Regions from separate parts of the Alicyclobacillus sp. TC genome, predicted to be linked through region 1. Evidence: riboswitches for the same ligand, from Rfam matches in the RefSeq annotation. Region 1 holds a riboswitch; the other holds the start of a gene.

Region 1 (7,514 bases):
ATAAACGTTTCTCCATAACGACGGTTGAAACGAATGGCTACATCGCGAGTCAGTTCAAGATGTTGTTTTTGATCTTCGCCAACAGGGACAAGAGTGGTTTGATACAGCAAAATATCAGCAGCCATCAATGCCGGGTAAGTGAATAGACCTGCTGTAACTACATCTTTTTGTTCTGATTTATCTTTGAACTGTGTCATGCGTCCAAGTTCGCCATAATAAATCATGCACTGCAAAAGCCACCCCAGTTCAGCATGAGCAGGCACATGTGATTGAACAAACAAGATTGCCTTTTGTGGATCAATGCCACACGCCAAATACAAAGCGGCCAATTCGCGCGTTCTCTGATAGAGTTGCTGTGGATCTTGCGGCACAGTAATTGCATGCATATCTACAACACAGAAGAGACATTCAGCTGTATGTTGCAATTGGACAAAATTGCGTATAGCGCCTAGGTAATTTCCTATGGTAATGGTTCCTGACGGCTGAATGCCGGAAAACACTCTTTGCATGAATTCTTCCTCCTTGCCCTACAAACCTAAGTTGAAAGATGAATCCTTCGCGCCAGTATACCCTGATTGCCTTAAAAGTTCCATCATAACAGCTGCTAAATCGTCTTCCGCAAAACCATTGTGCATCGCTGACGTATAGCTCGCGAAAGCTGCTGACGTGGCCGGAAGTACTGCTTCTCTCTCAATCGCTGCCTGGAGAATCAAATTCAAGTCTTTACGCATGTACTTCAGTGCAAATGCTGGTGGAAAAGATTCATCAATCAACATCTGCTTTTTAATCCCAAGAAAAGGTGATGCAACAGACGACTGGGAAAGCATATCGAGAACATTGAAACGAGACAAGCCTAACGTTTCTGCAAGGACAAGCGCTTCAGAGATTCCTTGCATCGTCAAGGCAAGAAGTAGATTGACAACCAATTTTGCTTTGGCGCCGTTACCGCCAGGTCCGAAATAAAATTGCGCCTGACTCATAGCCGCCAGAATCGGACGCGTGATTTCATACGTTTCCAACGGACCGCCTGCCAAGACGAGTAACTTCGCTTCTTTGGCTGCACCTGCACTTCCTGAAACGGGGGCATCCAGCATCGCAATGCCTAATTGGTTCATATGTTTCTGCACTTCCAGAGCTGTTCCCGGCGAAACGGTACTCATATCAATAGCCACAAAAGAATGTTTCGCGTTCTCGGCCACACCACCATTTCCTAAATAGACTTCTCGTACGGCGCTGTCATCAGAAAGCATGCTGATAACTACATCTTGGTTACGTACGGCTTCAGCTATATTCTGAGCCTGTTTTCCGCCCATTTGCAGCAAGGGTTGAACTTTTTCAGGAGATCGATTATATGCTGTAACACTATATCCTGCACGTAGCAAGTTTTCCGCCATGGGCAAGCCCATAGTTCCTGTGCCGAGAAATCCAATTCTCATTATTTTCCACCCACCATAGAGATTGATGTTCACCACTCTCATCAGTATAGCTCTTTTCAGCTTCTTACCAAGCGCACAGTGAGCCAGTCGCATTACGAATCAAAATTTGTCACAATAGAATTCAGAGAACTTACGGAATCGATGATTTGATGACAAAATCCTTGAACTTTCTAGTCAGTGAGGTGAGCATGTGGGCAGAAAACGTCATGCAGAGGGGAGATGTCCTCGTTGCAACGGATTATTTACCATATCCAGTATGGAGAGTCATAACGGGGCCTGCCCTCATTGCGGACACCAACTGAACGAGGGTAGCGTGGTACGTGTATTAGATGGTTCGGGTGCCCTGCTCACTCCCTGTACCAAAGAGCGAGCACAGGAAGAAGTACGCTACGGAAATGCGTTTTGGGTCAATGAAAGAACAATTCGCCTGCGTTTTTCCGCTATGAGCAAAAAGAAATATCGAGAAACGGTTCTGCGCCGCGACAGTGGCCGTTGCGTATGGTGCGGAGCACCTGCCACAACAATGGATCACATCATTCCTGAGTCTAAAGGTGGGCGATTTCATCCCAAAAATTTGATGTGTGCCTGTTTAGCGTGCAACCAAGAGAGAAAAAATATGGACATTCCAGAATTTCTGGCTCATTGTGAGGCTACTGGGCAAACCGTTCGGCGCAAACATATTCTCGCACTTTATCGAGAGGCAGTTAGGTTTCAATATCATGGTGAAAATTCAAACGAACGTAACAGATAGAAGTTGACAAACAGTTGCACGAAAGTACTCCATCGCGTTAGACTTACACTGTTACAGTGAATGAAACAGGCTGCGCGCAGAACTGGCGGATAACGTGGAAAACCACGGGGGACTGCGCACGATTGCTGCCTTTTGCCGACCGCCTGGGCAACGTCTCGAAAAACAAAGACGGCGCCCAGACGGTTTTTTTTCGTCATTGGGACAGCCTATGCAAAGGAGGTTGATGATCTCATGGCCCACTTGCTCTATGGCAAACCAGTGGCAGATCAAATGAAGCAACAAATTAGAGAGCAGGTGAATTCCCTCTCTCATCGACATATACAGGTAAAAATGGTGGCTGCTTTAGTCGAAGGAGACGCCGCATCTCTCTGTTACGCTCGTTCTAAAGTCCGCATGGCAGAGAAGCTCGGCATTGAATGCATGTTGCATATCTTTCCCGCACGCGTTACGGAACAACGCGTCATAGAACAGATTCATGCATGGAATCAAGATCATACCATTCATGGCATTATTCTTGAGTTACCGCTCCCTCATCATTTAGAATCATGGAGAATTTTACAGGAGATCGATCCGTTTAAGGATATTGACGGTTTGACAGAAAAAAACGCACTAGCCAATATGCTCGGTACACCAGGGATTTACCCAGCTACTCCTCTCGCTTGTTTGAAAATGCTCGATCATTACGGGGTTCCATTGCGTAAACGAAACGTTACGTTAGTTGGATGTGGGAGAACGGTCGGTATGCCTCTTTTACATCAACTCATTCGCCGAGGAGCTACTGTAACCGCTTGTCATGCAGAAACACGAGATATTGGCGAGCACTTGCAACGCGCTGAAATTGCCTTTGTTGCAGTCGGGAAGGCAGGTCTAATTCAGCCCGAAATGTGTCATCCAGGACTTATTATCATTGATGCAGGTATCAATCAGGATAAAAACGGGCAAATCGCAGGCGATACCGCGCCGGAAGTGGCAGAAGTGGTTCATGCCCTCACTCCCACTCCCGGAGGAGTAGGCAGCGTAACTACAATGCAAATATTCGCGAATTTATTAGAAGCTGTTGAGTATCAATATTCGTTGATGGTACATCCTACTTCATGAGGATGGCCAAGCGCCATCCTCATGATTTTTATTTACCCATCCGCTGAACTATTTTACAGCACTTGCGCTCGACCACGATAAATCAAACCTCGAACCGGATCGACCGTAACCAATGCACCATCTTCCACACGCTCCGTGGCTTCCGAAGCTCCGACTACTACTGGCTTGCCGAGGGATATGGCCACAACTGCAGCGTGAGAAGTCAATCCACCTTCTTCAACAATCATTCCTCCAGCTCTCTCAATCGCAGGCATAATGTCAGCATCGGTGCAATTCGTGACAAGAATATCCCCTTCTTGAACACGTTCCAGAATATCTTGATTTTTCTTAGACACTACTGCACGTCCACTCACAGCATGTTGTCCAATTCCCTTACCACGAACTAAAATTTCTCCTATAGTGTGCACTTTTAGTAAATTGGTGGTTCCACGGATACCGACGGGAACACCTGCCAGAATAATCACCATATCTCCATGCTGCACATAACCTGCATCGAGAGCACCTTCTACTGCGGTTTCCAGTACATCGTCTGTCGTGGAAGCCATAGGTACCACAACTGGACAGACACCCCAGGAAAGCATTAAACGACGTGCCACCCTCGCATCCGGAGTTGCAGCTACAATGGTCTTAAGCGGACGATGTTTGGCAATATGTCGCGCTGTATGTCCGGAAGTCGTTGCGGTGACAATAGCAGCCACATCCAATTCGGAAGCCATTTCTTTAGCCGCATGAGAAATCGCATCCGGCACCTTCCGTTCAACTTCCGTATGATGATGATAGACCACTTCACGCTTTAAAATGGCCTCTTCAGCACGCTCAGCAATCTGCGCCATGGTTTGCACCGATTCCAGGGGATAGCGGCCTGCAGCCGTTTCGCCCGAGAGCATGATAGCATCTGTGCCATCCAAAATAGCGTTGGCCACATCGCTGGCTTCCGCACGAGTTGGACGAGGATTACGCTGCATCGAATCGAGCATTTGCGTTGCAGTGATAACAGGTTTTCCCCACTGGTTACAAAGCGAGATAATGCGTTTTTGAGCCAGCGGCACATCTTCTGTCGCAATTTCTACACCAAGATCGCCACGGGCCACCATGACACCATCTGTAACTTCGACAATTTCATCCAACCGTTCGAGACCTTCCACCGTTTCAATCTTAGCAATAATATCTGCTTCGTAATGGCGTTCTTCGAGAATTCTGCGCACTTCCAAAATATCTCCGGCTTTACGTACAAAGGAAGCAGCAAACATATCGATACCTTGGTCAATACCAAAGCGAATATCTGCCTTGTCCTTCTCAGTAACACCAGGAATACGCAGTGTCACACCAGGTACATTAATTCCTTTATTGTCTTTCAGTATACCGCCATTGGTTACTATGCAGACAATGTCCTGACCTTTGACTTCAACCACTTTCAACCCAATCAAGCCATCATCAATACGAATAGGAGCCCCTGGATAGACGTCTTCCACAAGTCCTTCATAGGAAATCCATACGCGTTCTGCCGTTCCCTCTGCAAGAGGCTGGATGGTCAAGGTGACCAACTTTCCGTCAAGCAGTTCAACTTGTCCACCCGCAATTTTCCCTGTCCGAATCTTCGGACCTTTGACATCCAACAAAATGGCTACATGCTTACCTACATCCGCAGCCGCTTCACGAATACGACGGATACGCTCAGCATGCTCCTCATAGGAACCATGGGAGAAATTGAGACGGGCAACGTCCATGCCTGCGCGCATCAATTGACGCAGGATTTCGGGTGATTCACTGGCAGGCCCAATGGTACAAACGATTTTGGTTTTTCGCATGATTCACCGTTCCTTCCGAGGATATCGTTCCTCATCTTTGGCGATTTCAATCAGTTTCCATACACAAAGCAAAAGAAATCAAGAGACACAAAAGCAATGCGCTGGACTTATTTTGTCATACATGGACATTTTTTGTCCCTAAATAGAGAAACAGTCTTATCCACTCAACGACGGCTGCTCTCTATGTACGCTCTTGGAGCACGCATTCTCCATGTAGTCTTTCTCATTTCCTATGACATTCACGCTGGGCAAACGGAATGCCCACCAGTCCGGTGGACATCGCCGCTTCCGTTCAATCCAGTTCTGTTATTCCGAGAAAGATCCCATATCCCTGTACTTATGGTACCTCTCATCCAACAGTTGTTCAATAGGAATTTGCAAAAGTTCTTTCAATCCTGCTACTATTTTTTCTCCTACTTTAGAGATCATCCAATTTGGATCTTTCTGGGCACCGCCTCGTGGTTCTGGTATTAATTCATCAGCAATTCGCAAATCGACTAAATCTTGCGCTGTAATGCGCATGACCTCAGCCGCTTTTTCAGCGTAAGTACTGTCGCGCCAGAGAATAGCAGCTGCTGATTCAGGAGCGATGACAGAGTACCAAGAATACTCTAAGGCATAAATTCGATCGGTCACGCCAATGCCGAGTGCTCCTCCGCTCGCACCTTCACCAGTGACCACACTGATGGTAGGTGTTTTGAGGCCGGCCATTGCCCGCAAATTGGTTGCAATAGCCTCACTTTGCCCCCGTTCTTCAGCAGAACTACCAGGATAAGCACCCATAGTATCGATAAAAAATACCACTGGCCGACCAAATTTTTCTGCCTGACGCATAAGTCGCAACGCCTTGCGGTATCCTTCAGGATGCGCCATACCAAAATTTCGATAGAGATTCTCCTTGGTATCTCGACCACGTTGATGACCAATCCATGTGATAGGTTGTCCTTGCAACATGCCAATACCGCCAACTACAGCCGGATCGTCCCGAAAGTTGCGGTCACCATGCAACTCTACAAACGTCTCACAGATCCCACGCACATATTCCAAAGTGGTTGGGCGCCCCGATTGGCGAGCAATCTGCACTCGTTGCCAAGGAGTAAGATTACTGTATAGCGAATCCTCCAGTGATTGCAGACGCTGTTCAAGCGTGCGAATTTCATCAGACAAATCCACTTGATGGCTCTCCGCAAAAGAACGAAGTTCTTTAATTTTGCTTTCCAAATCGCGAATGGGTTGCTCGAAATCAAGTCCCGTTGCCATGCTTCCACCCCTTCGCGCTATGGATTGTCAAAATATTGGCTAAAGTATGGACCAGTTCCTTACGATGTACAACTTCGTCAATCATGCCATGTTTGAGCATGAATTCCGCGGTTTGAAAATCGTCTGGCAACTTCTGTCGGATGGTCTGTTCAATCACGCGCCGCCCCGCAAAACCAAAGAGAGCTCGCGGCTCTGCCAGGATAATATCACCTAACGAGGCAAACGACGCACTTACGCCACCTGTAGTAGGATGCGTGATAACAGTGACAAAAAGAAGCTGTTCTTCATGCAAACGCTCCAACGCAACACTGGTTTTGGCCATTTGCATTAGCGACAAAATGCCCTCTTGCATGCGAGCACCGCCAGAAGCCGTAAAGAGTACCACTGGCAGGCGTTCCGCTAAAGCGCGTTCCATCATTCGTGTCAGCTTTTCTCCGACCGCGGAACCCATGCTACCCATAATAAAACGCGAGTCCATCACGCCCATAGCGAGTGGAATCCCAGCAATGGTCCCGCGTCCTGTGACCACGCCTTCGCGCATGCCGGTCATCTCTTGTGCTTTGGCTAATTTTTTGTCGTAATCGGGAAAATGTAGTGGGTTGACTGAAGTCAACGAAGCATCCCACTCTTCAAAGCTGCCCTCGTCCAGCGTCAAACGGATACGGCGGTCAGCCCCAAGCGTGAAATGATAGTCACAATGAGGGCAGGTGAAATCATGCTTCTGCAGCTCCTTACCAAGCAACAAGGCGCCACAGCCGTCGCATTTCTCCACCAATCCTTTAGGAATATCTTTTTCAGGAACAGACTGACTTTTCTGATCTCGTTCTGACGATTTAACAGCGCTAGGCAGCGTTGCATAATGCCGCTTCTTTACAAATAAATCTTTAAGCACTCCGTCACCTCTGCATCACAAAGAAGAGTGAAGGATATCATGAAGAACTTCCTTTACCTCTTCCAATTCCGTTTCAGGTATCAAAATTTCGTATTGTTGCTTGGCCATGTGGGCTGCACGAATTTTGGCGAGAAAACCTTCCTGAGTCAATTTTTCTTTCACCCATTCAGCCTGCTTGGCAGACTGGGCGATGTAAATTACAGTCCACATTCACAATCGCCCCATTTCTATCGCCCACGTTCCTCTTTTTGAAATTATGTTTAGTATAC
Region 2 (7,514 bases), 470 kb from region 1:
ACCTGCAGGTCAGTGAAGTGCTTTCCATTGACTGGTCACGAGAAAATCCACGTGTGATATGGGATAATGATGTACCTATTAACGAATCTTCTTGTGTGAGTTGTGGGCATTGTGTGACCGTTTGCCCCTGTAACGCACTCATGGAAAAAAACATGTTAGGTGAAGCGGGTTATTTAACAGGTATTGACGATGATACGCTAGGCCGCATGATTGATCTCACGAAGGCAGTTGAGCCGGGCTATTCGGCAATTTTTGCTATTTCCGAAATCGAAGCGACTCTTCGTGAGGAACGCATTAAGAAAACAAAGACGGTCTGTACTTACTGTGGAGTTGGTTGTTCTTTTGAAATTTGGACCAAAGGCCGCAAAGTATTGAAAGTAGAACCGCAAATGGAAGCGCCAGCCAACCAAATTTCCACTTGTGTCAAAGGTAAATTTGGCTGGGATTTTGTCAACTCTAAAGAGCGTCTTACCAAACCGCTGATTCGCCACGGCAATGAATTCCGGGAAGCTACATGGGAAGAAGCGTTAGAGTTTGCTGCAAAACGTCTCCGTGAAATCAAAGAGGCACATGGTCCTGACAGCATTGGCTATATATCTTCTTCAAAGTGCACGAATGAAGAAAATTATCTAATGCAGAAGTTTGCTCGTGCTGTTATGGGAACGAATAATATTGACAATTGTTCCCGTTACTGTCAAGCACCTGCTACCGAAGGACTTCGTAGAACCATGGGGCTTGGCGGGGATACCGGAACGATCAAAGATTTAGCTAGTGCGGATCTGGTGATTATAGTTGGTGCCAATCCTGCAGAATCTCATCCTGTACTCTCTACGCGTTTGCGTCGTGCTAAGAAGAAATATGGACAAAAGCTAATTGTTGCTGATTTGCGAAAGAATGATATGGCCAATCGGGCAGACCTTTTCTTGCACCCTCGCCCGGGCACGGATTTTGTTTGGTTGCAGGCGGTCACTAAATATTTGCTCGATCACAATTATGCTGACGCAGCATTTTTAGCCGAAAAAGTTACCGGACTGGAAGAGTACAAGCGTTCTTTGGAAGCCTATACCCTGGAATTTGCTGTTGAACAGACAGGGCTGAGTAAAGAAGAATTAATTCGCACGGCTGAGATGATTCGTGACGCAAAAAGCGTCTGTATTGCTTGGGCAATGGGAGTCACACAACATCTGGGTGGTAGTGACACTTCAACTGCAATCTGTAACTTATTGCTTGTGACCGGGAATGCGGGCCGTCCTGGAACAGGTGCTTATCCGTTGCGCGGACATAATAACGTACAAGGTGCAGGAGACTTTGGCTGCGCTCCTGCGTTTATGCCTGGTTATGAGCCGTCCAACAGCGAAGCAGTGTTGCAGAAGTATGAAAAAGCCTGGGGTGTTAAACTTCCACGCAGCAAAGGGTTAGATAACCATCAGATGGTTGAAGCGATTCATGATGGGCAACTCAAAGCTATGTATCTATTTGGTGAAGATATGGCACTGGTGGATTCCAATGCCAATTATGTACACGAAGCGTTTGAAAAGCTGGAACTCTTTATTGTTCAGGATATATTTTTTAGCAAAACCTGTCAGTATGCAGATGTTATATTTCCAGCCAGTCCTAGTTTAGAAAAAGAAGGAACTTTCACCAACACAGAACGTCGAATTCAGCGCCTCTATCAAGCATTAGAACCTCTTGGAGAGTCAAAACCAGATTGGATCATTATTCAAGAATTGGCTAACCGTTTAGGTGCTAACTGGAACTACACGCATCCACAGGAGATTTTTGAGGAAGCTGTAGCTTTGACCGATTTGATGAAAGGTGCCAACTACGAAAGGTTAGAAGGGTTCAAGAGCTTGCAATGGCCCGTTGCAGAAGATGGCACGGATTCACCAGTCCTTTACTTGGATGGTTTTCAAAAACCAGGCGGCAAAGCACAGCTTTATCCGGTGGAATGGCAGCGGCCTATGGTAGAAAATGAAGAGTTCGATCTCCATTTAAACAATGGGCGCTTGTTGGAGCATTTCCATGAGGGTAATATGACTTATCGTGTGCCGGGAATTGAAGAAAAGGTACCTACTACTTTTGTGGAAATTTCTCCAGAATTAGCGGCAGAACGAGGTATTCAGACGGGAACTTTGGTTCGACTGATTTCTCCTTATGGAAAAGTCAAAGTACGAGCAGTAGTAACAGATAGGGTAAAAGGTAAAGAATTGTATCTCCCTATGAATACACCAAAAGCCGAAGAAGCGGTCAATTACCTTACCAGCAGCTATCACGATACGATTACCCATACTCCAGCTTACAAGGAAACCAGTGTACGTATGGAAATCATCGAAAAAGATGGCGATTCTCCTATTAAACGTGGCAATTTCCGTTTGGGACATCCAAATCCTCAACCAGGTGTCAATGTGGAACAAAAATGGCAGCGTAAAGATTATCATGACTTACTTAAAGTGGGTAAATGAAGGGGGCTGCGGGGTTGAATAAACCCCGCTCGTTCTTTAAGGTCTTTTACTCTATATATTTTTGGTAATTAGCTAAGACTAAGTAAAAATCCGTGTTGAGTTAAGGATGTATTCGGGTAGTTTTTCATGTACACTAGATACGGCTGAACTGCGGCAGGCTTTTTGAGCTTGCCGTCGGTTGATTTTTAGTGGAGGGGTGCTCACATATGGCACAAGCTACAACCGCAATTGTCCGGCAAGATAATGAGTCTGAACAAAAGGAAAAAATGTTGCAAGAGTTGCAACAGGTACTGGCTGAAAATGCTGATGGTCTAAAAAGCGGAGCAGAATTGTTACAAGAGCTGCATGAGAAAGGGCTGCTCGATTTTCTCGTAGCACTGATTAAACAAGGTAATGATGTGGTTCGAATTCTGGTTGAATTGGTGACTCGTGAGCAGTATATGAAAGGAATTCAAAAAGTTATGTCGGCTGTTGAAGGCTTTTCAGAACTGGATGGAGACAGTCTTACAGCAGCCATGAAATCATTACTGAAATTACTTCAAGAGCTTTCGGATAAAGGATTGCTTGATTTTTTGGTTGGTTTACTGGAACAAGGACAAAACATTGCTAAAGTTCTGGTGGATTTTGCTGCCCAAACAGCGCAGTCAAAATCTTTACAGTCCATCATCTCGCTTGCTTCTGAAGTTTCCAATCTTGATGGAGAAGCTCTGGGACGTACACTCAAAGGAGTCACTGCTGGGCTTTCAAAAATGGCTGAATCTGAACCCAATGGACGGCCTATGGGTATTTTCGAATTGCTTCGTATGATGAAAGATCCAGATGTAAGTGCAGCGCTACAAAGTGGATTTGCCTTTTTGAAGGGAATGGGGCAGGCTTTGCGGAAAACGGATGGTCAATAACCATGCTGGATAAAGTAGCACAACGAGGCGAGGGAAGGCAACGCCGTGCTCCTTTGCAAGCCAAAACAGTTATTCAACGTTATCATGAAGGACAGTGGACGGTTATTGAAGATTCGGTAGCTAACGAATTTGTTCTAACGATTGAAGTGGACCGTCAGGAATTTGCTACTGTCGTCTGTACGCCAGATTGCCTGGAGGATTTTGTTATAGGCTTTCTGGCGTCAGAGGGTGTGATACGTCAAGCTTCAGATGTGGATAATCTGGAAGTGAGCCTCTATCGTGGGATGGCTTGGGTACATTTGAAAGAGAAATTTCAGATGCGTCCAGAAGTTTATCGGAAACGCTACATTACTTCCTGTTGTGGGAAAAGCAGACAATCATTTTATTTTTTTAATGATGCCCAGACGGCTCATAAAATTGAAGATTCAACACGTTTAAGTGCGGGCGATATTTTGAATGTCATGGCTAAAATGGACGAGGAATCTTTTTTGTTTAAGCAAACGGGCGGTGTGCATATGGCCTTTCTAGAAATTCCAGGTCAGTGTTTCATCGCGCGTTCAGATATTGGTCGTCACAACGCTCTTGATAAAGTCTTTGGATATCTTTTACGTTGTGGATTGTCTACAATTGGTGCCAGAATGGCATTCAGTGGACGTATTTCATCAGAAGTATTATTGAAAGTATCAAAAATGGGTGTTGGCGTTGTCATATCTCACAGTGCGCCAACCCAATTGGCATTAGATTTAGCGCGTGATTTGAATATTACCGTCATAGGATTTGTCAGAAATTCATCATTTAATGTCTATACACATGATTGGAGGGTGCAGATGTCTTGACGCTGCGCCATTTCTTGTCTATATTCTGAATTAAATATCAATACAGATAGGCAATCGAAAAGTATATTGTAACCTTCGCATAACTGGCGGAAGTGGGATTACCACAAGGGAGTGCGAAAGGATGTATGCCGGCCGCCTGGGCGCCTCTTGTTCAAGAGTCTGTTCAGGTGGCCTTTGCTTTACCCTTCAGCAGATAACCTAAAGAGAGTGGAGAGTGGACCCATGAAAGTTCTCGTTACAGACGGCATTTCTGAGCTTGGAGTAGAAAAATTGCAGTCTTTCCCTAATATAGAAGTCATAGTCCGTCCGGAATTGACTCCAGATGAATTGCTTGAAGAAATTGCAGATGTAGACGCCTTGCTGTTACGTTCTCAATCTAAAATTACAGAAAAAGTCCTGCAAGCTGCAGTTCAATTAAAAGTGATTGGAAGAGCTGGTGTTGGAGTCGATAATATTGACGTCACAGCCGCTACTCGTCGAGGAATCGTTGTGTTGAATGCCCCTGATGGCAATACCATTTCAGCTGCCGAACATACTTTTGCCATGTTGATTTCCCTTTCTCGCCATATTCCCCAAGCTGATGCTTCTATTCGCAGCGGCCGCTGGGACAGAAAAAAATTTATTGGCGTTGAATTGGCTGGAAAAACGCTTGCTGTTCTTGGCATGGGACGTATTGGTTCAGAAGTTGCCAAACGAGCCCTTGCTTTTCAAATGCGAGTCATAGGATACGATCCGTTTCTTACCCAGGAAAGGGCCAAAGTGTTGGGAGTGGAAGCGAAACCGCTCGAAGAGGCCATTGCAGAGGCGGATTTTATTACGGTTCATACGCCACTTACGAAAGAAACTCATCATTTGTTAAACGAAGCGGCTTTTTATCGAATGAAGCGAGGAGTTCGTATTGTGAATTGTGCACGAGGCGGAATTATTGATGAACAAGCGTTATTGCGAGCTATAGAAGAAGGTATTGTAGCCGGAGCCGCCCTCGATGTATTTGAAAGAGAGCCTCTGGATGCGCATCATCCTTTGTTATCGCGATCGGACGTAGTCTTGACACCTCATCTTGGAGCCTCGACAGTAGAAGCTCAAGTTAATGTGGCCATTGATGTTGCAGAAGAGGTTGGACGTGTGTTGTCAGGGTTGCCTTTTCGAAATGCTGTCAATTTACCTTCATTGACAGCGGAGCAAAACAGAGAACTGTCACCTTATCTCGAATTGGCAGAAAAGATTGGTCTCTTTGCCACACAGTTGGTTCCTGAAGCGCCTCAATCTATTGAAATAACGTACAGTGGTGGACTTGCTCAATTAGATGTGTCATTTCTAACACGAACTCTCCTAAAAGGTCTTTTGGCTTACCATTACCAAGATGAAGTAAATTATGTCAACGCTCCAATAGTTGCTGAACAATTGCACATTCAAGTTCGTGATGTCCGTGAACCGAAGAGTAAGGTGTTCCAAAACCTCATCTCGCTGCAACTGTATTTTTCGGGTGCTCAAATCAAAGTCGCGGGAACTTTATATAACGGTTTTGGGCCTCGTATTGTCGAAGTGGATGGTTACGCAGTAGATGCGCCAGTAGAAGGCAATATGGTGTTTACGCGTCATGTTGATCAACCGGGTATGATTGGAAAAATGGGTACTCTATTGGGCGACGTTGGCATTAATATTGCCGGTATGCAAGTTGGCCGACGTGAGAGTGGTGGAGAAGCTATCATGATTCTTAGTGTAGACAAAGTTGTTCCAGATTCTGTGATCCAACAGATCGGTTCTGTCAGTGGTGTTCGGGTAGCGCGTGCTATTCAACTTTGAGGGGGAATGCAGAATGAAAAGAGTGGATAATTTTGGAGCTGGCCCTGGCGCGCTGCCTACAGCAGTCCTCGAAAAAGCGAGAGACGAACTATTATCATATCAAAATAAAGGTATCTCCGTTCTAGAGATGTCTCATCGCAGTGAAATGTTTGATGAAATTCATCTTTCTGCCAAAAACCGATTACGTCGACTCATGAATATTCCAGAGGAGTATGAAATCCTCTTTTTACAAGGTGGCGCTAGCTTACAGTTTAGTATGATTCCCATGAACTTTTTGCAGAAAGGTCAAACGGCTGCATATGTTTTGACAGGAAGTTGGTCTGAGAAAGCATTGGCAGAGGCAAAAAAACTAGGAGAGACACGTATTGCGGCGAGTAGCAAGGAGGATGGCTATCGCAGTATTCCTGCAATGAACGCGATATACAGTGAAAGCAATGATGCCTATTTGCACATCACGACAAATAATACGATTTATGGAACGCAATGGCATGTTCTTCCTAGTCATTTGGACAGTCCTCTCATTGCTGACGTGTCCAGCGATATACTGTCTCGTCCGCTGGACGTTCAATCTTTTTCTCTTTTATATGCAGGTGCTCAAAAGAATCTTGGCCCCTCTGGTTTAACAGTAGTGATTGTCAAAAAGTCTTGGGCTGAGCAAGCGAGCGAGACAGTTCCTACCATGCTCTCTTATCAAACTCATCTTCAACATGACTCTCGTTACAACACTCCACCGACTTTTGCTGTTTACTTGTTAAATCTTGTCTTGGAGTGGACGGAAGCACAAGGTGGAGTACCAGCGATGATGGAGAAAAGTCTGAGAAAATCTGGTTATCTTTATCGAGTGATTGACGAGTTTCCAGATGTATATGAAGGTCATGCTTGTCAGGAAGCACGTTCACGAATGAATGTAACTTTTCGACTGGTCAATCCGGAGAGGACGAAACAATTCCTGACTGTAGCCAACGATTATTCATTTATTGGTTTGTCTGGGCATCGTTCGGTTGGCGGTATTCGTGCCTCACTTTACAATGCAGTTTCAGAAGAATCTGCAGCTCGATTGGCAGAATTTATGCGGGATTTTGCCCAAAGTGAAAAGTAAAGGAGGCAAAATGGTGTACCGTACCCTATTGTTTGATGTGGATGGTGTCATGCTGAGTGAAGAAAGATATTTTGACGCCACAGCTTTAACAGTCATTGAACTTTGGAACCGCTCTTGTTATCTGGGGCTTTCAGCACAGCCGTTGGATTCCATTCAGGATAATCCTACAGAAACCTACATTCGAAATGCTCGGCAGTACGTTTTTGCGGACGATCGTGCTCTATTCGCTATGAAAAGCAAGGGCATTAATGCCAATTGGGATATGGTATATTTACTATTTGCTTTTGCATTAGGTCGTTTGTTGGATGAGACAGCAACTGTGACAATCTCTAAATATCAACCGTCAGAGGATATGGCAGAATATTTATGCCGGGTGGGTCATGTTTTGCAAAGTCGGGAGGGTCATCGTAAT

The links. A riboswitch is a leader RNA that binds a small molecule or an ion and turns the genes downstream of it on or off. The one in region 1 is predicted to bind ZMP and ZTP.
Region 2: linked by a shared signal. The riboswitch ahead of serA (phosphoglycerate dehydrogenase) and the one ahead of FY534_RS11960 (bifunctional 5,10-methylenetetrahydrofolate dehydrogenase/5,10-methenyltetrahydrofolate cyclohydrolase) in region 1 are both predicted to bind ZMP and ZTP.

The regions. Positions count from the first base shown of each region.
Region 1 covers NZ_CP044434.1:2,420,355-2,427,868, forward strand. The annotation lists gene trpS (tryptophan--tRNA ligase) at 1-509, opposite strand, end outside; gene FY534_RS11950 (NAD(P)-dependent oxidoreductase) at 528-1,436, opposite strand; gene FY534_RS11955 (HNH endonuclease) at 1,627-2,187, shown strand; ZMP/ZTP riboswitch at 2,256-2,343, shown strand; gene FY534_RS11960 (bifunctional 5,10-methylenetetrahydrofolate dehydrogenase/5,10-methenyltetrahydrofolate cyclohydrolase) at 2,419-3,285, shown strand; gene pyk (pyruvate kinase) at 3,339-5,093, opposite strand; gene FY534_RS11970 (acetyl-CoA carboxylase carboxyltransferase subunit alpha) at 5,400-6,353, opposite strand; gene accD (acetyl-CoA carboxylase, carboxyltransferase subunit beta) at 6,337-7,245, opposite strand; gene FY534_RS11980 (glutamate decarboxylase) at 7,261-7,455, opposite strand.
Region 2 covers NZ_CP044434.1:1,950,481-1,957,994, reverse strand. The annotation lists gene fdhF (formate dehydrogenase subunit alpha) at 1-2,462, shown strand, start outside; gene FY534_RS09690 (helical membrane plugin domain-containing protein) at 2,669-3,361, shown strand; gene fdhD (formate dehydrogenase accessory sulfurtransferase FdhD) at 3,364-4,197, shown strand; ZMP/ZTP riboswitch at 4,267-4,346, shown strand; gene serA (phosphoglycerate dehydrogenase) at 4,420-6,003, shown strand; gene serC (3-phosphoserine/phosphohydroxythreonine transaminase) at 6,017-7,102, shown strand; gene FY534_RS09670 (HAD family hydrolase) at 7,116-7,514, shown strand, end outside.